One region of the Priestia sp. JV24 genome, then DNA from elsewhere that is predicted to be linked to it. Evidence: riboswitches for the same ligand, from Rfam matches in the RefSeq annotation. Region 1 holds a riboswitch; each other region holds the start of a gene.
What was found. Region 1 has a riboswitch for cobalamin ahead of OK414_RS01430 (sodium:proton antiporter). Riboswitches for the same ligand answer to the same signal wherever they lie in the genome.
Positions count from the first base shown of each region.

Region 2: linked by a shared signal. The riboswitch ahead of OK414_RS10160 (ABC transporter substrate-binding protein) and the one ahead of OK414_RS01430 (sodium:proton antiporter) in region 1 are both predicted to bind cobalamin.
Region 3: linked by a shared signal. The riboswitch ahead of OK414_RS15940 (cobyric acid synthase) and the one ahead of OK414_RS01430 (sodium:proton antiporter) in region 1 are both predicted to bind cobalamin.
Region 4: linked by a shared signal. The riboswitch ahead of metE (5-methyltetrahydropteroyltriglutamate--homocysteine S-methyltransferase) and the one ahead of OK414_RS01430 (sodium:proton antiporter) in region 1 are both predicted to bind cobalamin.

Region 1 is NZ_JAPCIN010000007.1:63,224-69,059, reverse strand. Features, by position in the region: gene OK414_RS01450 (hypothetical protein) at 1-153, shown strand, start outside; gene OK414_RS01445 (type 1 glutamine amidotransferase domain-containing protein) at 114-638, opposite strand; gene OK414_RS01440 (DoxX family protein) at 944-1,366, shown strand; gene OK414_RS01435 (M20 family metallopeptidase) at 1,436-2,599, opposite strand; gene OK414_RS01430 (sodium:proton antiporter) at 2,829-3,626, opposite strand; cobalamin riboswitch at 3,759-3,942, opposite strand; gene OK414_RS01425 (organic hydroperoxide resistance protein) at 4,048-4,467, opposite strand; gene OK414_RS01420 (undecaprenyl-diphosphatase) at 4,620-5,213, opposite strand; gene OK414_RS01415 (ATP-binding cassette domain-containing protein) at 5,359-5,836, opposite strand, start outside.
Region 2 is NZ_JAPCIN010000015.1:162,179-168,014, reverse strand. Features, by position in the region: gene cbiB (adenosylcobinamide-phosphate synthase CbiB) at 1-217, opposite strand, end outside; gene OK414_RS10165 (adenosylcobinamide amidohydrolase) at 222-830, opposite strand; gene OK414_RS10160 (ABC transporter substrate-binding protein) at 919-1,878, opposite strand; cobalamin riboswitch at 2,136-2,269, opposite strand; gene OK414_RS10155 (thioredoxin family protein) at 2,361-2,675, opposite strand; gene OK414_RS10150 (YpjP family protein) at 2,864-3,466, opposite strand; gene OK414_RS10145 (class I SAM-dependent methyltransferase) at 3,847-4,632, opposite strand; gene OK414_RS10140 (BrxA/BrxB family bacilliredoxin) at 4,761-5,198, opposite strand; gene OK414_RS10135 (polysaccharide deacetylase family protein) at 5,440-5,836, shown strand, end outside.
Region 3 is NZ_JAPCIN010000020.1:180,785-186,620, forward strand. Features, by position in the region: gene OK414_RS15935 (FecCD family ABC transporter permease) at 1-518, opposite strand, end outside; gene OK414_RS15940 (cobyric acid synthase) at 724-2,250, opposite strand; cobalamin riboswitch at 2,342-2,522, opposite strand; gene OK414_RS15945 (YdcF family protein) at 2,670-3,233, shown strand; gene OK414_RS15950 (APC family permease) at 3,294-4,865, opposite strand; gene OK414_RS15955 (nitroreductase family protein) at 5,293-5,836, opposite strand, start outside.
Region 4 is NZ_JAPCIN010000020.1:646,989-652,824, reverse strand. Features, by position in the region: gene OK414_RS18710 (metallophosphoesterase family protein) at 245-1,120, shown strand; gene OK414_RS18705 (hypothetical protein) at 1,653-1,904, shown strand; SAM riboswitch class I at 1,985-2,095, shown strand; cobalamin riboswitch at 2,175-2,364, shown strand; gene metE (5-methyltetrahydropteroyltriglutamate--homocysteine S-methyltransferase) at 2,514-4,808, shown strand; gene OK414_RS18695 (acetate uptake transporter) at 4,950-5,567, shown strand; gene OK414_RS18690 (GNAT family N-acetyltransferase) at 5,712-5,836, shown strand, end outside.

The DNA.
Region 1 (5,836 bases):
CGAGCAGATGCATCTGCTCGCTTTTTTAATGATACTTTTTTATTTACTTTATCATTTCTTTTTTTAGCGGATCTTATAAAAAAGCCAAAACCAATGTGGTTTCGGCTTTTTTCTTATTGCTCTGCTAGTACATCAGCAAATGCTTTTGCATAAGGAGGAAGGTCTGGCGGACGGCGGCTTGAAATAATGTGGCCGTCGATTACGACTGCTTCATCATGCCAAATAGCTCCCGCATTTTCCATATCATCTTTGATTCCTGGCGTACTTGTTACGTTTCGACCATCTAAGATTTTTGCAGAAATTAATACCCATCCTGCATGGCAGATTTGGCCGATTGGCTTTTGCTGTTCATCCATATGACGAACCATTTCAATTACTTCAGGATAGCGGCGCAGTTTATCCGGCGCCCAGCCCCCAGGTACTAAAATAGCGTCATATTCAGCTGGATCAACATCTTTAAACGCGTAGTCCGATACGGCTGGAACACCGTATTTCCCCATGTACGTTTCGTTTGCTTTTTCTCCAACTAAATGTACTTCTGCTCCTTCTTCTCGAAGACGCATCACTGGATACCATAGTTCTAGATCTTCAAAGTCTGCACTAACAAGCGCAATAACTCTTTTATTTTCTAAACGCATCGTCACACCTCCGCCATCAGTATAGCATGTTGGAGAATAAGATTGAAAATAAGGGACTAAATTGTACATAATTAAAGGATTTTTCAAGTGCTCTTCAGAAAATTTTCGTATGCCAAATGGTCTAATTTTATATTTTCACTTGACTGAGGACAAACATCACACTACAATTTGTAGTGTGATGTTCATAATGTTGTAAAATTATCCAAATAAGAAAGACTTTCTGATTTAATTGCTACATTTCTTTTTTCGGGCTTTTACACTACATAATGTAGTGTTTTTCAAATACACTTAAAGGAGGAAGTAAATTGAATAAAAACGTCGAAATTGGTTCACTTATTATTCGTTTAGTATTAGGTTTTACATTTTTAGTACACGGCTTTCAAAAATGGCAAGGCGGGATTGAAAATACAGTAGGGTTCTTCGATAGCTTAGGAATCCCTGGTTTCATGGCATATATTGTTGCAACCATTGAACTCGTAGGTGGGATTCTTATTATTCTTGGCCTAGCAACAAGAGTCGTATCTGCTTTATTTGTGGCAGTTATGCTTGGCGCCATTTTTACAGCCAAGCTTAAAAGCGGATTTGTTGGCGGGTTTGAGTTTGATATTGCCTTAATTGCCATGTCTGCTCACTTATTTCTTGCAGGAAGCCAGTTCCTTGCTCTTGATGCAGTGGTATTCAAAAAGAAAGAAACTGCCTTTTCTCTTCAAGAAGAAAGCAGTAAATAAAAAAAGAACGCTTATACTCTCCCAATATAAGCTTTGAGATTAGTCCCCGCCGTTTGAGGCGGGCTTTTTTTATATTTGCAGCAGCAAATTCGCAAATAAAGAAGAACGCTCGGACAACGTATCAATTTGAATATGTTCATATTCCGCATGTATTCCTTTTCCGCATGCTCCTAATCCATCCAACGTGGGAACGCCAATGGCCGCTGTAAAATTGCCATCACTTCCCCCGCCCACAGCTGCTTCTTCCAATTTCATACCCAGTTTCGCCGCGATTGACTGAGCGCATTCAAATAGCTCTTCCGTTTGTTTAGACTTGACCATCGGAGGACGATTCATACCTCCCGTTACTTCGAGCTTAATCCCTTTTAAAATGGGTGTTAAATTCAAAATAATATCCGTCATGCGTTTTGCTTCTTCTTCTGTAGAAACACGTAAATCCACGTGCGCTTCTGCATATTCCGGCACTACATTTGTACCGCTGCCGCCGGTAAACGTCCCAACGTTTACCGTTGTACCTTTTTCATAATCAGTTAAGCTCTGCAGAAAAATCACTTGGCGCGCCAGCTCTTCAATCGCATTGATTCCTTCTTTGTGGTGATTACCCGCGTGTGCTGCTCGTCCCCATACTTTTACGGTGAAAATCCCCGCTCCTTTGCGCGACGTTTTTAACGCACCTGAACCCGCCACCGCCGGTTCCGCTACTAGCACTGCTTCACTTCTTTGTGCTTCTTCTTCAATGTATTTTTTAGAAGAAATTGACCCAATCTCTTCATCCGAATTGCAGAAAAACACAATTTTTTTATCGAGCGATAAGCCAAGCTCTTGAATCGCTTTAATCGCCCATATAGATTGGACAATGCCGCCTTTCATGTCTAAAATTCCCGGACCGTACAGCTTGTTTCCCTCTGTTCTTAGACTCAGCCTTCCCTTTTCCCATACCGTGTCAAAGTGACCGATAATTAAAAGCTGCTTTTCTCCTTCTCCAATCGTAAATTTCAAATGGTTTCCTACTTCTTTTTCTTCTATGATTTCGTACCCTACCCCTAAACGCTTTTGAAATAGCTGCGTTAAATACATTCCACACTGATCTACTAGCTCTTTGCTGTAGGACGGTGATTCTTTTTTCACAAATCCGACTAAATCTTCAAGCATCTCTTGTTCGTGTTCTTTTAAATAACTAAATACACTTTGTTCTACCATTACCTGACTCAAATCAATTCCTCCTCCAAACAACCCCTGCTGCTTGCATTAAATGCTTTTATTTATCGTACGTATAACTATGTTCTACGTTTCACATAACGATCTTAAATTATCCTTAATTATAATGGTTTTCAGACAATTTTCCATCCTTTAAATACAGATAATACTTTAACTTATTCATAACCGACCGAAAATAGCCATAAACTTCAACAAATTCATACAAAAAAGCTTCAATCTTCAACAGATTAAAGCTTTCGTTTGACTAATTGACATTTATTTTAATATTTTTCCCTTTTGACTTCACACTCACAAAAACAAACATAGACACTAAAAAAACAAACAGAATAATGCCAACCATTTCAAAGTTTACTTCGGCCCATGGGTTAAAGAAAGTGAATGCTAAATAGAACGACACACCATACGCGAGGACAACAATAACCCAGCCCATCAAGCGAGAAGCAGATTGTCCAAATTTACTCGATTCATTCACCATTTTATGTACAATCAATGAATCGATTGTATCTGTTAGCATCATACCAAACATAAACACTAGTCCCAACAAAAGCGGCGTATACTTGCCTGCGTTCCCTACAGCTAGAGACCACACGGCCGTTTGACTGACCGTTTCGGCTGCTAAAGCGAACAATGCTCCTACAAGAATAATTAAAAAAGGATTCGTTGTTCCTTTTGCGATTTTCGGAATAAACTTCCCTTTTAACCCGCTCAGCTGAAACTCTTCCTCTTTATTTTTGGTTCGAAGCAAATGATATGTGTTTAATGTCCCGATTAGAAAGAGAGAGATAATGGATACCCAAGATGCAAAATGATCGAAATACGATGGAAACGTAAAATTCTTCATCATCACGCCCAGCATCCCGGCCGTGACGGCCACCATTCCTCCGTGACCTAGTGAAAACAGCGTTCCGACCCACGGGGCAAAACGGCTGCCCATTCGCCAATTATATCGAGTCTGGCCATCAATAAAAGCTAAGTGATCTGCATCCAATCCGTGCCTGATTCCTAATAAAAAGACAAGTAAAAAAACTGATAAACCTTCCATTTCCTACACTCCTTTTTTTAAAATAAAACGTAAAAAAGCCTCAATTCTATAGAAATTGAGGATGTGTCGGCATATGAAAATAAACAGCAATTGCTCACTGCGTACCTTGATACACCGCCTCTTTCCTAGAAGAGTCAAGTGTACAGAATAGGTAGGTCTCCTGGCTTGAGATCATCATTTTCTACCGCCTTCCCCGTTTTGAGTGACGATAAGATAGAAAACTCCCTGCTTACAGTGGCTGGACCGCTCGAGATTTGCACTCGATTCCCTGTTACCTCTTACGCTATGTAAGAGCACCTAAACTGTGCGAATAATTCATTTTCTTCTTCATTATACTAGTACCGCTTACAAATGAATAGAGAAAATTCAAATAGAAAAGCCCTGCTAAACTTTACATGCTTAGCAGGGCTTTTTAAAGCAATTAAACTACTTCTACCATTACGTCTACGTTACCGCTGATTGCTTTTGAATACGGGCAGTATGAATGGGCTAGGTCTACATATTTTTTAGCTGTTTCTAAATCTAAGCCTTCGATATGAGCTTCAAGCGCTACTCCAATTTTTACTCCTTGATCAGCTTTATCAGGAAGCAGCTGAACAGTAGCTTTCACTTCACTTCTTTTGATTTCTACGTTATGTTTTTTCAACATAAATTCTAACGCGCTGTTGAAACAAGCACTGTATCCAGCTGCAAATAGCTGCTCTGGGTTTGTTGCTGTTGTTGCTTCTCCACCAAGCGCTGGCGGTGTTGCCACGTCTAAGTTAAAGATGTTATCTAAAGAGTGAACTTCTCCTGTTCTTCCACCTGTGTTAACAACTGTTGTTTCATATAAAGCTTTCATGTATAAATCTCTCCTCTTTTTTAGTAATTGTATTAAAAGTTTTTCATTTATCGTTTCTGTGATTTAATTGTACACAATTTAATTTTAAAAAACAAGTATTAAATACATTAAAAATTTCCCAATAAAAAAAGCCGCATATGTGCGACTTTTTCTTAATAATATTGAGACTGCCTGTCATAAGCTGATTTTCGAAAAATAGACAGATTGGTAATAGCTCTCATGATTTTCGTATTAAAAATAACATAATGAATAAACAGCGCCAGCACGCATCCTAAAATAGCTCCTGTTAACACATCGAATGGATAGTGAACGCCAACCCATACGCGTGAAAATGCAATAAGTGCACCTATTATAACCCACATGCGTCCTGAGCGTTTGAAATGCAGCCAAATGGTAAAAGTGATAACTAATGCAGATGTAGCATGATCGCTTGGAAATGAAGAATTCGCGGCGTGATCAATGAGCTGATTCACGTGGTGAGAGATAAACGGACGATCTCGATAAGCAAATAAACTAATCACTTTATTGATAATGACTCCTGTTGCACAAGCACACAAAGCTTGAAATGCTACAACACGGCTGCCGTTTTTATTAATAAGTAAAAACAAGCCGAGTAAAACGATAAGTACATACTGGGCATAATCTGCAAAGAATACCATCAGCGAATCTAGAGGCTTTACGTGTGAGGCATACTGATTCACCGCGTGGAAGATGGTATAATCTACTGAATTAATAGCTGATAACATAATCGAAATCCTTTCTTATTTTTAAATGTCATTAGCTATCTTATCAGTTTCTTGAGAAAATGAACATGTTTTTGTCAGAAGCTTCCTAACTGGTATTTATAAATAATGTACTCAAGCTCAGTAGTAAATCAACGCCTTTCGCCTATTAACTCACCTGTGAGTGATCCACAATATTTTTTTGCAAAAAGATCTCTTCTAAAGAAGGTTCTTCGACGTGAACTTGATAAATGTCGATGCCGCATTGAATCAATTCGCGAATAATAAGAGGAATATTTCTTTCTTTTTGAAGCATCACTTTTGTGTACATGTGATGGTATTCAACTTCGGGACTCAACGTACGGAAAAACTGTTGAATGTATTCTTTGTGACTGTTTGGATAAGGATCATGTTTGATCATCACCGTTTTTTTCGCTTGATATTGAAAGCGCAGCTCTTCCATTGTACCTTCTATTAAAATGACCCCATTTTTCATAATCGCTACACGTGTACAAATCTTCTCAACTTCATTTAAATTATGAGACGTCATAAAAATTGTCTTGCCTTGATTTTGGAGTTCTCTTATTAGTTCATGAATGTGGAGAGCAGATTCAACGTCTACTCCAGAAGTTGGTTCATCTAAAAAG
Region 2 (5,836 bases), on a different contig from region 1:
GAACAACTCCTGCGAGCACAGCCATACTTATCACAAGAAGCAATCCTTTAAATCGTCTTCCTGCACCTTTATTTAATCTAGAATCTATCCAATAAATCCATTTGCCAAACCAGCGAACGGGATGCGGCCAATTTTCGGGATCGCCTATAATTCGGTCAATTAGTAAAGCAATCGTCATGGCCGTCATGTGTGCAATTATCGCTTGTGTAATACTCATTTCTTCACCTCTTTCCCTTAAGTCCCTGCTCTAAGCTTATTTTCACCAGCTTGGCTACCGCTTGCCCTAAAGCGGTCATAGAGCCTGCATATTCATATAATGGTCCTTGCTGAGACGCTGCAACTGAGATGCTGTCCGTAGATGTCCCCGTAGCAATCGTCTTTGTAGCCGGATCTATGACACCCAGCTGTGACAGCGTTTTTGTTTTAGCTTCTGTGGCCGCAATAAAAAGCTGTAAAAACGCTGCATCCGTAAGCGTACCTTCCACGAAAAAAAACATATTAATTGTACCGGGAGAAGAATAGAACGGGACAGCTTCGTCAGCTGTAATATCTACTGCGTTTCCTACTCCAGCCGTTATCACGGAAGCTACTCTTACTCCGTAGCCTTCATAACAGTAAATCGCTCTTTCTTTTAACCAAACGGCTGTCATTAACCCTACGATTTGCTCATGGCGCACATTTTCTTTCATCAAATATTGCTCATACTCCAAAGAAGGAGTATCTGAATAATAGTCTTTGTGAACAAATCGATTGTAAAAGGTGTCCGTTTCCGTAATGCCTGTTCCTAAAACCCCTGAGCTGTATGTTTTATAAGAAGTCTCGGTTTTCATGATTAAAAGCTCAGGCCGTTCTTCAATTTTAAGATGTGAAAAGGGACCAATCCCCTTTTCAATTCGAACTGGAATATGGTCCCTCTTCTTATTTATTGTACACCTCAGGGTATACTGCTTTTGCTAAGTCCTCTAAGCCATCTACAATACGAGGTCCTAAGCGGTTGATTTTGTTTTGATCAACCTTCTCGATGTTACCCTCTTTTACAGCAGTCATGCTGCTCCAAGCGGGACGCTTCATAATCTCATTTTTATCTGCATCATACGTTGCGATAATAACGTCAGGGTTTAACTTAACAACTTGCTCTTCAGAAAACTTAACCCAACCCTTTTCACTAGCCGCTACGTTATCAGCACCGATCATAGTAAGCATTTCGTTCATGAACGTACCTTTTCCTGTTGTATAAATCTCAGGAGCTCCTGATACCTCTATCCATACTTTTTTACGATCTTCTTTTGAAATCGTTTTTGCTTTTTTCTCAATTGAAGCTACTTTTTCTTTCATGTCTTTAATTGTTTGATTAGCTTCTTTTGTTTTACCTGTTAATTTACCGATTTGCGTAATAGAATCATAAACCGTGTCAAACGTTGTTGAATCTTTTACAACAAATACCGGAATACCCGCACTTTCAATTTGTTTAAATACTTCATCCGAAACGCCCATACTTGAAGCGTGTGCTAGCACTAAATCAGGATTTAAAGCAATAACTTTTTCCGCATTAACGTTCATATCTCCTACCTGCGCTTTTTTCTTTACGCTTTTAGGATAATCATCGTTGCTTGTAACACCGACTAATTCTTTTTCAAGGCCAAGGGCATATACAATTTCCGTATTACTTGGCATTAAGGAAACAATTTTCTTAGGCTGTTTTTTCAACGTAATTTCTTTATCACGCGCGTCTTTTACCTTCACTGGAAATGCAGCTTGTGACGTTTGTGCCGTATCTTGCTTCGTTTTTTTATCACTGTTGCTTTGGCTGCCTGCACCGCATGCAGCAAGTACGATGACTAACAGTGCAATAATGGAATACGAAAGCCATTTTTTCATCTAAATACTCCCCCTATATATTGTTCATTGTGAATACGAAACCTCCACGTTAAAGAAAAAGCAAATGATCATGCAAAAAGCAGCGCTATCCCGTTTTTCCGCTTTGACTATGTATACTGCTCGCCGGCAGCTTCAAAATAAAAAAGCTTTACTTTCAATTGAAAGCAAAGCAGGTAACGTCAAGATAAGCAGGAAAAGAATCCGTTCACTATACTTGATATGTATGTTCATTACCCTGCTTCACCCTTCCTCGAAGGTTTCACAGCTAACAATAAGGCAGGTCTCCTGACTTACGCACAAAGCGCTTACAGTGGCGGGACCGCGCTGGTTTTTCACCAGACTTCCCTTTTCACTCAATCTTTAAATTGAGACCTTATTGCTTTACGATTATTCACTTGTCCTAGTATACCCCACTCATGGAAAAATGGAAATAGCCATTCTCACAAAAAAAAGCTGCAAGAATGCTCTCGCAGCTTAAGGAATTAAAGAGTTGCTAAAAATTCACGGACCGCTTCAGGCGTTTTAGCATTTGCACTGTGCAAGTGTGCAATTTTTTCACCGTTTTTATATACAAGAAGAGAAGGAATACCCATTACATTGTTTTCAGCAGAAAGTTCTTCAAACTCATCCTTGTCAATTTTAAACCATGCTTTATCTGTATTTTCATCAACGATTTCATCAATGAACATATCCAAACGTTTGCAATCAGGACACCACGTTGTCGTAAAAATCCCAACGCTTAGTGTTTCGTTCTTAATTTGTTCGCGAAATTGTTTTTCTTCCGTAAATTGTTTCATTGTGTTACCTCCAGCATCTATTCGTTCCTTCTCACTATTCTATGGTAAGAAGTCTGACTTCATTATAAACGATTTTTTTATCGTTGTGCTAATGTTTCAGCTTATTTAGACCCTAACGGTTTTAGACGTAAAAAAATGCTAGCTTAAAAAAGCTAACATTTCGAAATCGCAGAATGTTGTGTCTATTATCAGCTAAACCATTTAGGCGGCATGTTTCGGTTCCAATAAATTTTCCCTAAATCATAATGCTTCTGAAAATTATCTGCAGCCGCATGATAGTGAAAATTAAACCAGTATCCATCTTTTGGAGGATTTTCACGCCGTACATGAAATCGTATTAAGTCCTGACCGGTTTCCCGGTCATATACATGGAAAATCTTTTCACCGTAGCCAGCAGCAGGATGCTCGCTTATCTCGAGATTCTGAATTGACTGTTCACGTTCAGTGCCAATGTCGGTCAGCACTTCTTCAATTTTAGGTAACACTGCTTGACGAAATTCATCTTCAATGACAGGTCCAATTTTTGTTCCGAATTTTTCCACTGACTGTTTTTCAGCTGATTCCATTGCATACGTAACAAATGATGAAACGTCTTCATATTTTGGTTCTTCATATGGCAAATGAATATCTTCTATAACAGCTGTGACAGGAGTTGTTTCTCTTACATACCCTGCTTTATGTTGCTTGTCCGCTTTTGCATCATCAACGTATAAATATTCTGGTGGAGTGACAAGCCCAAATGTAAATACTGTAATAAATACAACTAGCATTCTTTTTATCCATCTAGGCATTCGTATCTTTCCTTTCTCATCTTTTCCCATATGGTCTTTTCATATCGTAAAATTCATTGTCATAACTCACTAGGTATTGTAACATACTTATTAATTTTTTACCTATATTTGCTTATTCATTTATGCTGTCTACGGGCATTCGACAACTTTTTAGTTAGCACCTTCCTTCTTCTGTTTGAGGTTGTCACACCGAGCGGAAACCTATACAAGATATTCCTTTTTTGCTGGATGCTTAAACACAAAAGTATTTTTATGTTCAAAAATATATCATACTTTTATGAACTTTAGATGAAATTCACAAAAAAAACTTCCAAAACTTTTTAATTCCTAAAAGGTTTTGGAAGTCTTTTCAATGAGCGTGATTCTTTTTACTTTTTTGTTTATTTTTGTATATCAATTGTCCCGTAATGAAATTTTGATGTTTTTCGTTTTTGCACGGTAAATCCATGCTCTTCAAAACGACTGCTTTTCCAATGATCTTTTAGCACGACCTTTTGTTTGGCTACTCTTTTTGCTTCTTGTATAGCCATGGGCGTCAGCGTGGTATACAGTGCTATTGCTTTAATACCGTTAATTCCATTCGATTCCTCAATTTGCTCTTGAAACATAGGATCAAAGTAGACAACATCAAAAGAATTATCTTCACAACACGCCAAAAACGATTCAAAATTTTGATGAACCACGTTTATACGCTTCATTGCATCATTCAACTCTTGTACGTCACTTTCCCAATTTAAGAGTCCTTGTTTGACTAAATAAGCTACATAGCGGTTGCCTTCTAGTCCGACAACTTTTCCGCTTTTCCCTACCGCTGCGCTCGCCATCATACTATCCGATGCAAGACCAAGTGTACAGTCAAGCACGCTCATTCCTTTTTCCAAACTAGCAGCTTCAATAAACGAATCACGTTCTCCTCGCAGCCATCTCTTCACTCTAAACATAGCGGAATTTGGATGAAAAAAAATAGGCTCCTCTTCATTTTGGACATGCAATTCTACTCTATTCTTACCGACAACCAGCACGTCTGCAGCTTGAAGATTCTGAAGATCTGCAACGGATTTCTTCTCTCTTGTTACAAAAGGTATACTTAAATCAGTGGCTACTTGTTTGGCTTTTACAATCATCTGTTCATTTGTTCGACCAGCAGTCGTAACAATCACTTTCATAACTCCCCCTACACTGTTTGGCTATTTACATAAAGAAAAAGGATGTCTATAGACATCCTTTTTCTTATAAAGTATATGCGATTTTTCTCTAAAAATCTATATACTAGATGTGACAAAAGCAGGACATTTTATGAACAGTGCTGCTTAAAACCATTTAAAATGTTTTCAAAAATAACTTCTAACGGCTGACCTTCAATTTCGTGTCGAGGAATAAAATGAACGACTTCTTTTCCTTTTAAAAGCGCCATAGACGGTGATGAGGGCTCAATGTCCCCAAAATATTCACGCATTTTAGCTGTTGCTTCCTTATCTTGACCGGCAAAAACTGTTACCACTTGATTTGGTTTTTGCTCAGACTGTAAATACGCTTGTGTCGCTGCAGGACGTGCTAAACCAGCAGCACACCCACAAACTGAATTAACGACAACAAAAGTTGTTCCTTCAACATTTTCCATAAAATCAACTACTGCTTCTTCTGTTGTTAATTCTTCATAACCAGCTTGAGTTAATTCTTGACGCATTGGTTTAACTAACTGACGCATATATTCTTCATATGCCATTGACATATTAACATTCCTCCTAACAATCATTCACGCTAAAAGCATACTATAAAAACCAGGAAAAATCTAGCTACTCACTCTTCAAATCCTCATCGTTGTCCCGTTCTCCTTTTTCATTTGACAAAAAAAGATCAAAACCGGGTCATATCATCTAAGTTTTTTCCATAAAAATGTCGATTTTTACTATTAATATTCCATTTTTTGTACTATAGTAGTAAATAGTAGTTTAGTAGAAAGGATTTTCAAATTGAACCAGCGATTTAAGCCAAACAAACGATTTTATGCATTTCTGTCTTTAGTGTTAGTGATTGTCGCTTCTTTGTTTTTTATTACAGAAGCCAAAGGAAGTGAATCTGCTTCATCTCAGCAAGTCTTAGCATCTACTGCATTGCCGCTGAAAGAAGCTGCATCTTCAGCACAGCCTGAGAAGCTGCTTAATACACTTCACCATAATATGTATGTAGGAAATACGGTGAACGATCAAAATCAAGCTCTTACACAGCCTGTTTATCTTACGTTTGACGATGGTCCAACACCTGATACTCTTCATATTTTAGATGCTTTGCGTCAATATAACGTAAAAGCAACTTTCTTTATGTTAAAGCATCAAATTGACGCTCACCCTGAAATTGCTAAAAAAGTAG
Region 3 (5,836 bases), on a different contig from region 1:
GATGATAAAATAATCCCCGCTAAGATGATGGTTTCATTGGCCAAATTGCCGCTTGCGAGTTTCGTAATACCAAAAACTAAAAGAAGAGTAATAAAACCAGATACAATGCCGACTACAGGCAGCGTGAAGATAGACAAACCAAAAATACTCCAATGAAAATAAATTGCCATGACAGAGCCAAGGGTTGCACCTGAGGAAACCCCAATCGTATAAGGATCAGCAAGAGAGTTTCTTAATAGCCCTTGAAAGGCAGCCCCTGCTATTGAAAGCGAAGCTCCTACTAAAAATGCCACCAGTACTCTTGGAAAACGAATTTGCCAAATGATTAAATCCATGTTTTCGGGACCGTGATATAAGGATAGCCCGGTAAGGTGGCCAATAATAATTTTGATTGTATCTCCTACGGTTAACGAAACTGTACCAATAAATACGCCCATAATTACCGAAGTACATACAATAAATAAACTGACTATGTATAAAATAGATGCTTTGTTAAAAAAAATACGTTTAAAAATCAATACGTTCAGCTCCTCTAGGAAACGAGGCGTGATGTTTTATATTACATTAACCATTCATTTTCCTGTCCATAAACCATGCTTCCACCATGCATTAAGTTGGAAACAATCATCTTTTATTTGTTACGAGTGCTAGACTGTTGAACTAGGCAACGTAGAATAGCGTACTAAAGTTCTCGGCAAAAAAACAAGCGAAAGCCTCTACAAGCTATACTTTTTGTGTTTGCTCCGGGCTTTTATAGTTGTCTATTAACTGATACAGCTTTTCCATATCTACGGCTTCTCTCACATATGCTGCTGCTTTTGAAAAAGATTCCTCTTTTTGCAGGCGACTGTTGAATGTGTCCGTAATAGGCGGCAATTTTTTATGTTTACGAATTTGATTAAGCAAAGCTCTGCGCAAAGCATCATTATGAAACATATCATGAACATACGTGCCAATGACGTTGTCTTTAACCGTTCCTTCTTTTTCATGCTCTACCACTGCAAAAGCTTCCGTGGTGCTCTTAGAAATCGTCTTTCCCATATGAATTTCGTAGCCTTCAATCGAAACTCTTTCACTTTCTAGCTGGACATACCCAGCAACTCTTTCTGTTTTTTTGCTGGTTGTCATAACCGTTTCCACTGGAAGCAAGCCCAGCCCTTTAATGGATTCAATCCGAGATTCTACTGCATCAGGGTCTGTAATTGTCTCCCCTAGCATTTGATATCCTCCGCAGATGCCAATGACGTGAACGTTCGTTGTGTTCAATACTTGATTAATGGCTAGAGCCAGGCCGCTTTCTTGTAAAAACTGCGCATCTTCAATCGTATTTTTGCTTCCTGGTAAAACAATTAAATCAGGCGTACCTAATTGCGACGGCTTGGTTACAAGCCTCACGTGACAGTCTTCTTCTAAGCTTAAAGGATCGATGTCTGTAAAATTTGAGATGCGCGGGTACGAGATGACCGCAATATCAATTTCTTTTAACGGATTCACAAGCGTTGAGTAATTTCTAAGTGATAACGAATCTTCCGCATCAATTTCCACGTTGTTCATATAAGGAATAACTCCTAGAACCGGAACACCCGTGTATTCTTCAAACCACTTCAAACCTGGTTTTAAAAGTTCTAAATCTCCTCGGAATTTATTAATTAACACCCCGATAACTCTAGACTTGTGTTCATCTGGAAGCAATTGAAGAGTACCCACTAGGCTCGCGAAAACGCCACCTTTATCAATATCTCCTACTAGCACAACAGGCGCTTCTGCTATTTTTGCAACACGCATATTTACGAGTTCCCGATCGTTCAAATTGACTTCGGCAGGACTTCCAGCGCCTTCAATCACAATTCGATCATAATGATTGGCAAGCTCTTTATAAGCTTCCGTGATAACGTTCAAACCTTCATTAAAAAATTCTTGCCGATACTGAAAAGCAAACATATTACGTAGCGGTTTTCCGTGAACGACAATTTGAGATTCATGATCACGAGTTGGTTTAATTAAAATAGGGTTCATATTGGTTGTTGCTTCTACTCCAGCCGCTTCTGCTTGAATTCCTTGCGCTCTGCCAATTTCTTTTCCATCCATTGTAATGTATGAATTAAGCGCCATATTTTGCGATTTAAACGGTGCAGTTTGATAGCCGTCTTCTTTAAAAATACGGCAAAATGCTGTAGCAATCATGCTTTTTCCAGCGTCTGAGTGCGTTCCTTGAATCATAAGCGGTTTTCCTTTTTTCACTTTTCCCACTCCCTACCACATAAAAAAACCTTAACTGTAAAAGTCAAGGTTTGGTCATGCGCTCATTAACACATTGTCTTGACTTATTTCTCCCACCGAAAAATAAGGGGTTTTTAAAAGCAGGTCTCCTGGCTTATGCTTCGTTTTACTTCTGCACCCTTCCTAGTTTGACTAGTGGGTCTTTGCAGGTTCATCCACATTTACAGTAGCGGGGGCTGCACCGGATTTACACCGATTTCCCTATTATCCTCCTTAGAGGCACTTTTAAAATCATTTATTCTTTATTGTAACGAATTTTATAACCATTCACAATAACGATTTTCTTCTATTATTATATATTACTGTGTTTATACTTATTTGGGTCTCGTATGCTATAATAACAATTATTTTCCAAACATCTTATGAAATAGCTAGGAAGGTGCTCACAGTTGAAGAAAAAAATGATTTATACCTTTATTGGTTCTCTTGTTCTTTATATAGCAATTATATCTTTTTGTATGTATCAAACTGCTCACAAGCCTGTTCCGCAAAACGCAGATTATGTGCTCGTTTTAGGTTCTAAAGTAGATGGTGACCAAATGTCTCCTAGTTTAAAAGAACGAGTAAAGACGGCTTTATCTTATTTACAAGCACATCAACAAACAAAAGTTATCGTAACGGGCGGAAAAGGATCCGATGAAGCAATTTCTGAAGCAGAGGCAGCCTATCGTTTTCTGCGGAAAGAAGGAATTAAAGAGAATCGAATTATAAAAGAAAATCAGTCAACTTCTACTTTTGAGAATTTTACTTTTACTAAACAGAAAGTTGATATTCAACACAAAAAAGTCGTCCTTGTTAGCAGTGATTTTCATTTATTTCGCGCCTCTATTATTGCTAAACGTCAAGGTTTTGACGTTTATCCTTTAGGTGCAAAGACACCAAATTCAATTAAACTTCAAGCCTACTCTCGTGAGTATGCTGCTATATTAAAAACGTGGCTGTTTGATAAGTAAATAGAGTACACCCCCTATACAAGCGAAAAACACGGCATGAATTCATGCCGTGTTTTTTTATTAATCATCTGTATCGATAACTGCTTTTGGTAAACCTGTGTATTTCGCCCAGTAGAAAATACCAAGTGAAACAAGAGCAATTAAAATTAAGTCAAGCGGGTTGCTTAGCACACCTTGTCCTCCACCAAATGAACCTAGATAAGAGATAACAAGCATAATAATATAATAAGCAACTAGCCACCAAGCAGATTTAAGCTGCTGTGCAAATTTTACAACGTCAGTTGGTACGTATTTCTTAAACGCTACGTAGATAACAACCATTAGAAGCTGTGATCCTAGCAGCCAAGAAATTGTCGTCCACCCTGACCAATATACGATGTATGAACAGAAAATAAATGATACAGGAGCAATAACGCTCATGCCTTTTAATTTAAAAGGTTTTTTAAGATCTTTTGCATTTACTCTGAATGCAGCAGCTGAAATTGGCGCAATCGCATAAGACAGAATAAGTGCCACTGAACATACGTTTACTAGCGCTTCCCAAGAAGGAAATGGCAGTGTCCAGAATACGGACATTCCAAATGATAGCCATAGTGACGCACGTGGAATTCCTGTTTTCTTATCTACTTTTGAGAAACGTTTAAATAATGTTCCATTACGAGACCAAGCATAAACTAAACGAGAAGTTGTATTCATGAAGATGTTCCCGTTACCGCCTGGTGATAAAATAGCATCAAAAATAACAAGCGTTACTAACCAGCCAAGGCCTAAAATAAGTGCAATATCTTTAAATGGTAAAGAGAATTGCTCTTGAATTGTTCCCCATCCTCCTGATAGCATATCAGCCGGGATGTTACCAATGAACAATACTTGCAGTGCTGTGTAAATAATCGCTGAAAGTACAATACAGATAATGAGCGCGATTGGAATATTACGCTGCGGGTTTTTAACTTCACTGGCTACAGAAACAATAGGGTGAAGTCCTAGGTAAGCAAACATAACGCCACCTGTTGAAATGGCTGCTTGGATACCATTAAAACCAAACGGAGCAAAATCGCCAGTTGTAAAGTTAGCTGATTTAAAGTGATAAGCCAACACGACGATAATTGTAAGAGGAACCGCATATTTGAACACAGATATAATAACATTTGACTTAGCAAATGCTTTTACACTTACGTAGTTAATGATAAAAAATAGCGTTAATAACGCGAACTGAAATAACCAGCCGACTGTAGTAGGCGATTCAGAACCATGTTTAGTTAGACCAGGAAGCCAAAAAGCAACATACTGACGTACAGCCGTTACCTCGATAGCAATCAAACTAGTGTAAGCAATAATGGTAATGAATGAAATTAAGTAACCCACTAAATGACCGTGTGAGTAAACCGGATAACGGATAATTCCACCGGTACGTGGCAGCGCTGCTCCAAGTTCAGCATACACTAAACCGATAAGTAAAATAATGACTCCGCCAATCAGCCACGAAAAACTTCCGGCTGGTCCAGCCTTTGACGCTACGTTACTAACCGCAAATAACCAGGCGGAACCAAAAATAGCTCCCATCCCAATTAACGTTAGGTCAAGTAACGATATTGATTTTTTAAATTTTCCTTGATTTCCTTGATCAGACATAAAATCCTCCTTTAAAATTCCCACTCCACATATCTACGCCCTTGCGTCCGATATGGGATTCTTTACATCATCCTCCTCTTACTAAGACCTCACAAGTGGATATGTTAACAAATATTCTCTAAAAAACCAAGTTAAAAACTTTATTTTTTTGTAAAACATCGTTGAATTGCTTATGTATAGCGCATAAATTCCACAGAAGATTTGAGGACTACTCCTCCTATTTAACCGCATTTTTCTTAGGTTAAACATAAAAGAATATTCAAACTATTTATCAAAAAAAGAGGCTGAGACATAACGAAATCAACCGCTAGAAGCAGCTACTACATACGCAAAACCTACGCTTGCCATACCAATGAAAAAATCCGAACGATGAATCGTTCGGATTTTGCTTCAACTAAAATAATTTTGTCCGTACCTCTTATTTTGCTTATTTAAATACTTTTACACGTTCAGTTAGCGGTTGAAATTCTTTTTCTCCCGCAGGTGACACAGGATTACCAAATGGCATTTGGGCAATTAATTTCCATGAGCTTGGAATATTCCAAGCTGCTTTTACTTCATCGTCAATCAATGGATTGTAATGCTGTAATGTTGCTCCTAGGCCTTCGAGCTCAAGCGCTGTCCAAATCACATGCTGCAGCATGCCTGATGATTGGTTAGACCAAACCGGGAAATTTTCGCTGTAAGATGCGAACTGCTTTTGCAATCCTTCAACTACTTCTTGATCTTCAAAGAAAAGAACTGTTCCATAGCCGCTTCCGAATAAGTTCATTTTTTGATCCGTATCTGAAAAATTTTCAGCTGGAACAATTTTACGAAGCGTTTCTCTCGTAATATCCCATACTTTATCATGCTGTTCGCCAAATAAAACGACTACGCGTGCGCTTTGGGAATTAAATGCTGAAGGAGTATGTTTCACCGCAAAGTTAATAACTTCTTCAATTTTTTCTTCTGATATTTTTACATTTTTA
Region 4 (5,836 bases), on a different contig from region 1:
TAATTGTAAGAACCCTTTGCTATCTCAACAAGGGGTTCTTTTTTTAGATTAGTAGGATTCTAGCTTTTATGTTGTCCTATCAGTGCTTAACAAAATGAAAGGAGAGATAGGCTATGGAAACTAATTTAAATGTGCGTTCTGCTTACAAGAAGGTAGTGACCATCATCAACAAATTCTCATATAAATAAGTAAGCTTGTTTACTTTTAACTAAATTTATTTATTAATAGGGGGATTAACTAGTTGATGAATTTGACGCTTCATGAACGTTCTGAAAAGATATTAAAGCAAAGAATTAAACAATTAAATCCGAGAGATCCATTTAACTTTGTTTTTATGGGAGACAGCAGAGGTGACGGACCAAACGATAATTGTTTCACGATGAGCGGTGAATTTGAGCTTGTATTAAAAAAGGCGGTGGAATTGAACCCGCTGTTTATTATTCATGGGGGAGACACCGTCTATACAGGGAAAAAAGAGTATTTGGAGCACTTTGTTAAGGTTGTTGAAAAAATCGCACCAAACATTCCTATGTTTGTATGCGTAGGGAATCATGATGAACTGTACCTTGATGAAAGCAATCTCGAAAACTTCAGAGCCACTATCGGAAAAGTACACTGGGTTATCGATATTCCTGTCTTCAACTTCCGGTGCATCGCACTAAATAATGTCATCAGTCCCAAGAATAAAATATATGGATTTACAGATAGAGAGCTGAATTATTTAGAGCAGCAGCTAGAGGATGCTCCTCGTAATACCGTTGTAGCCATGCATGCGCAGCCAAATATTGGCCGGTGGTCAAATCTTGAAGGGTTTCCTGTAACGACTCCTCAAAGTCAAGAATTTTTTGATTTAATTCAAGAACACCGCGTAAAAAAAGTGTTAGTCAGCCACGTGCATGCGTATGACGAGCAGTTTATTAGAAAAAACAGAAACGGGTCGTTTACGCTTGGAAGAGGCACTGATTTTGTATTGTCAGGAGGCGCCGGTGCTCCCCTTGATTTTGAGCCGCCTTTAATTTTAAATAATTATAATTTTACAGAGTTTTTTGTAAGCAGGTACGACATTTTAGGTCCTCTTCTTTGGAAGGATTTTGGACGACCTCGAAGAAATTGTTTGTAAAAACAAGAAAGTAGAAAGCTAGGTTCAAAAAAAGAGGCTGGGACAAAAGGGTTTTAGACGAAATGAAAAACGAACCATTGATCAAGATGTTTGATTAGTGGTTCGTTTTTTTTGTTAGGGTAAACGTAGGTTTCATGTGTATAGATCTTTCTAGCAGGTGATTGGAGGACAAGACGAAGACTCCTGCGGGAAGCGAAGTCTTGTACGGAAATCAACTGCGGTGTCACAAGCGATTCAGCTCATGTATCCCATTTGCCTTTAGATTGAATTCATTTCGTTATGTCTCAACCTCTTTTGGGAAAATGTGCATAACTCTTAACGAAACCTTGTAGCAGAAGGTTCAGTCAAACGTTATAATAGATAATGAATGATGATATATTCTCTATATTTGTCATATATTTGTATTACATATGTAATTAAAGAAAAACATTCACTTGATATACTGTTTAATGACTTAACTTTATCTTAAAATTCACAGTGAACTGCCTGTTTATAGAGGCTTAGAATATACACAGCAAATGGAGGAGCAATCATGGCAAACGAAAAGATGCAAGAAGGACTTAATCGTTTTATCAAGGAAGATTTAAATGACCTTTTAGGTAGACTGTTCCCCTTAATGGACCGGGAGTGTGCCGAAGAAAAAAGAAAGCTTATTGAAACAGCAGTAGAGTACATTTATTCGTCAGGATATCACCAAGGAGCAAAAGACTTGATCGAAACACATCGAAAAGACGATTACAAATTGTTAAGACAAAAATTAGCGTCAGCACCTCCTGAAAACTAATTTTTTTGCAATTTCTTTTGACAGCATAAATCTAAGGTGTTAAGATGGCTCTACATTCAAAATATTATAAACAATTAAAACTCTTATTGAGAGAGGCGGAGGGACTGGCCCTGTGAAGCCCGGCAACCATTTAACATTCTTGTTAAAAAGGTGCTACATCCTGCAAAGCGTACAGCTTTGAAAAATAAGAGAGGATTTCATAGATACTATGCCTCTCTATTCATGATAGAGAGGCTTTTTATTTTATGTGAAGGTGTTTTGAATGAACAATTTTATAAAAATGCATCAGGTGCTGTGTAACGAATGTACGCAGCTTAAAAGGGAAGATCGGTGAAAAGCCGGCGCGGTCCCGCCACTGTAATGGGGAGCAACTTATTAACCACTGTTTCATGTTGAAATGGGAAGGGATAAGAAGCGATGAACCTAAGTCAGGAGACCTGCCTGTTGTATGCACTTAAGCTCTACGGGATATAGAGAGGAGTGAGGAATACGTGTTGAGAAAAACAGACTATCTCAACTTTAGTTAAGTATGCGTATCATCTCTCTTTTCATTTCGAAAAGAGAGATTTTTTAGTTTATCGATAAAAAAATATACAGGGAGTGGAAAAAATGAGCAGTGTAAAAAGTTCAAATGTAGGTTATCCAAGAATTGGTGAAAAACGAGAATGGAAAAAAGCGCTTGAGCAGTTTTGGGCAGGAAAACTAGAGAAAGATATCTTTCTACAGGAAATTGAAGCTCTTCGTCTTGGGCATCTAAAAAAACAGCGTGACGCAGGAATTGAACTGATTCCAGTCGGCGATTTTAGCTTATACGATCACGTGTTAGATACAGCCGCTATGTTTGGTTTGGTGCCAAAGCGCTTTGAATATGACGGAGGACCGGTATCGCTTGAAACGTATTTTGACATCGCGCGAGGAACAAAAGGTGCGGTAGCTTCTACGATGACAAAATGGTTTAACACAAATTATCACTACATCGTACCCGAGCTTGAGGAATGTACGCCGGCACTTGTAGAAAATCGACCGCTTCAATTTTACAAAGAAGCAAAAGAAAAGCTGAATATCAAAGGTAAACCCGTTATTTTAGGTCCAGTAACATTTGTGAAGCTGTCAAAAGGATATAAAGAAAGTGAGTTTGAAAAAGTAGTTGAACAATTTGTTCCGCTTTATGCAACTATTTTAGCGGAGCTGCAGGCAGAAGGCGTCGAGTGGGTGCAGATAGATGAGCCGGTTTTAGCTACAACGCTATCAAAAGAAGAAATCGCGCTGTACAGAGAAGTCTATCAAACTTTGAAGGAAGCGGCACCGAATGTAAAAGTCATTTTGCAAACGTATTTTGACAGCGTTAATCACTATAAAGAAGTAGTTGCTCTTCCTGTTCATGGTATTGGCTTAGATTTTGTACATGACCGAGGCGAAAATCTCACGGCGCTTAATAAATATGGTTTTCCAACTGATAAAGTGCTGGCAGCAGGAGTGATTGACGGACGAAACATTTGGCGTGAAAATTTGGATGAACAACTTTTAACGCTTAGTGAAATTGAAGAAGCCGTATCAAAAGACCGTTTGATTCTGCAGCCTTCATCAAGTCTATTACATGTTCCTGTCACGGTAAAAAATGAAGAGACGATTGATCCAGTATTGAAAAATGCGCTCTCTTTTGCAGATGAAAAGCTGAAGGAAATCACGCTGTTAACGAAAGCGGTACAGCAAGGAAAAGAAGCAATAGAAAAAGAAATAAGTGTAAGCAAACAAGCGATTCAAGCATTAAATGGATCATCTTTTCGAAATCATCAAGACGTGCAAAAAGAGCTGAAGCAGCTGCACAGTTATAAAGCAGAGCGCCAAGCGCCGTTTGACGTACGTCAACGCGTTCAGCAAGAAGCGTTTCAGCTGCCGCTTCTTCCAACGACAACGATTGGAAGCTTTCCGCAAACAAAAGAAGTGCGAAAAGAGCGTCTAAAATGGCGTAAAGGAGAACTAACAGACGAAGCATATGAAGCGTACATTAACGAGGAAATCAAAAAATGGATTGAAATTCAAGAAAATATCGGCTTAGATGTACTTGTGCACGGAGAGTTTGAGCGTACGGACATGGTTGAGTACTTCGGTGAAAAATTAGGAGGCTTTCAGTTTACGAAGTTTGGCTGGGTGCAATCTTACGGTTCTCGCTGCGTGAAACCGCCGCTTATTTACGGAGATGTCTCGTACGAACAGGCGATGACAATAAAAGAAACGATCTACGCACAGTCTCTAACAAATAAGCCGGTTAAAGGAATGCTGACGGGTCCGATTACAATTTTAAACTGGTCGTTTGTGCGTGATGATATCCCGCGCTACGACGTGGCAAATCAAATTGCGCTTGCTCTTAGAAAAGAAGTGGAAGCACTTGAAAGTCAGGGCATCTCGATGATTCAAGTAGATGAACCCGCGCTGCGTGAAGGACTGCCGTTAAAACGAGAAAACTGGGAAAATTATTTAAACGCCGCGGTGTACGCATTTAAGCTAGCCACGGTATCCGTGCAAAATCAGACGCAAATTCACACGCATATGTGCTATTCAGAATTCGAAGAGATTATTGATGCGATCAAAGCGCTTGATGCCGACGTCATTTCCATTGAAACGTCCAAAAGCCACGGTGAATTAATTTATGCGTTTGAAGAACATACGTACAATCAAGGAATTGGACTTGGCGTATATGATATCCACAGTCCGCGCGTACCGAAGCTTGAAGAGCTGACACGAAATATCGAGCGCGCTTTGAAGGTGCTTGACCCTGCACTGTTTTGGATTAATCCGGACTGCGGCCTTAAAACAAGAGGAATCAGCGAGACGGTTGAAGCCTTAAAAGTGATGGTTGAGTGTGCAAAACAAACAAGACAAAATTTATTACAAAACGTTTAATAACAAGAAAGTAAAGATCAAGTAGTGTAAACGCTACACTGCTTGGTCTTATGGGTTTTTAAAGGCCAAAAATATCCATTGACACTTCCCGTAGATTTTTGTATCTTTTTAAAGGTGTTTTTAAAATCAGGGAGGTACAACATGAGTAACAACAGCACGCAGCACGTTAAAATTGTAACAGCAGATCCATCAGCGCTAGGCCTATTCGGACTTGCCATGGTGACACTTGTTGCATCGTTTCAAAAGCTTGGGGTAACCGATGGTGTTTCATTGGTATTGCCATGGGCAATTTTTTTAGGCGGGATAGGGCAGCTAATCGCGTCTATGCAAGATTTCAAACATAATAATACCTTCGGCGCAACGGCTTTTGGTGCCTTCGGAGTATTTTGGCTAGGTGTAGCTATGACATGGCTTATTCAGCTTGGAGCATTTGGGGAAGCGCTCGCAAAAGAAGCGGATCCGAAGCAGCTAGCATTTGCTTTTGTCGGCTACTTGATTTTCAGCGTTTTTATGACAGTTGGAGCAATGGGCACTCATAAAGTATTATTTATTATTTTTGTGTTAATTGATTTCTTATTCATTGGATTATCGCTAAGTACATTCGGTGTGGCATATGAGTACACGCACTTACTAGCAGCAGTGTCAGAGCTATTGATTGCTCTGTTTTCATTCTATGGATCTGCAGCGGCTGTATTAAATACTCACTACGGTCGAGTTGTGCTTCCGGTGGGCAAGCCGTTTGGTGCATTTATCAAATAATCAAGACGTTAATTAAAAAGCGAAGTAGGATTGAATTCTGTATGCTGCAGAGGTCAATCCTTTTTTGTTTGGGCATTTTTATATATAGTAGAAAGAGATAGTTATATGTAATAGAAGCTTTTAGAGAAAAAAGAGAAATACATAATGAAAGGAAACGTTCCAATGATTATAAGACAAGTGGATAAAAAAGATTTAAACCAATTAATTACGTTAGAAAACAAAGGCTTTACACCCGAAGAAGCTGCCTCAAAAGATGCATTTATCACGCG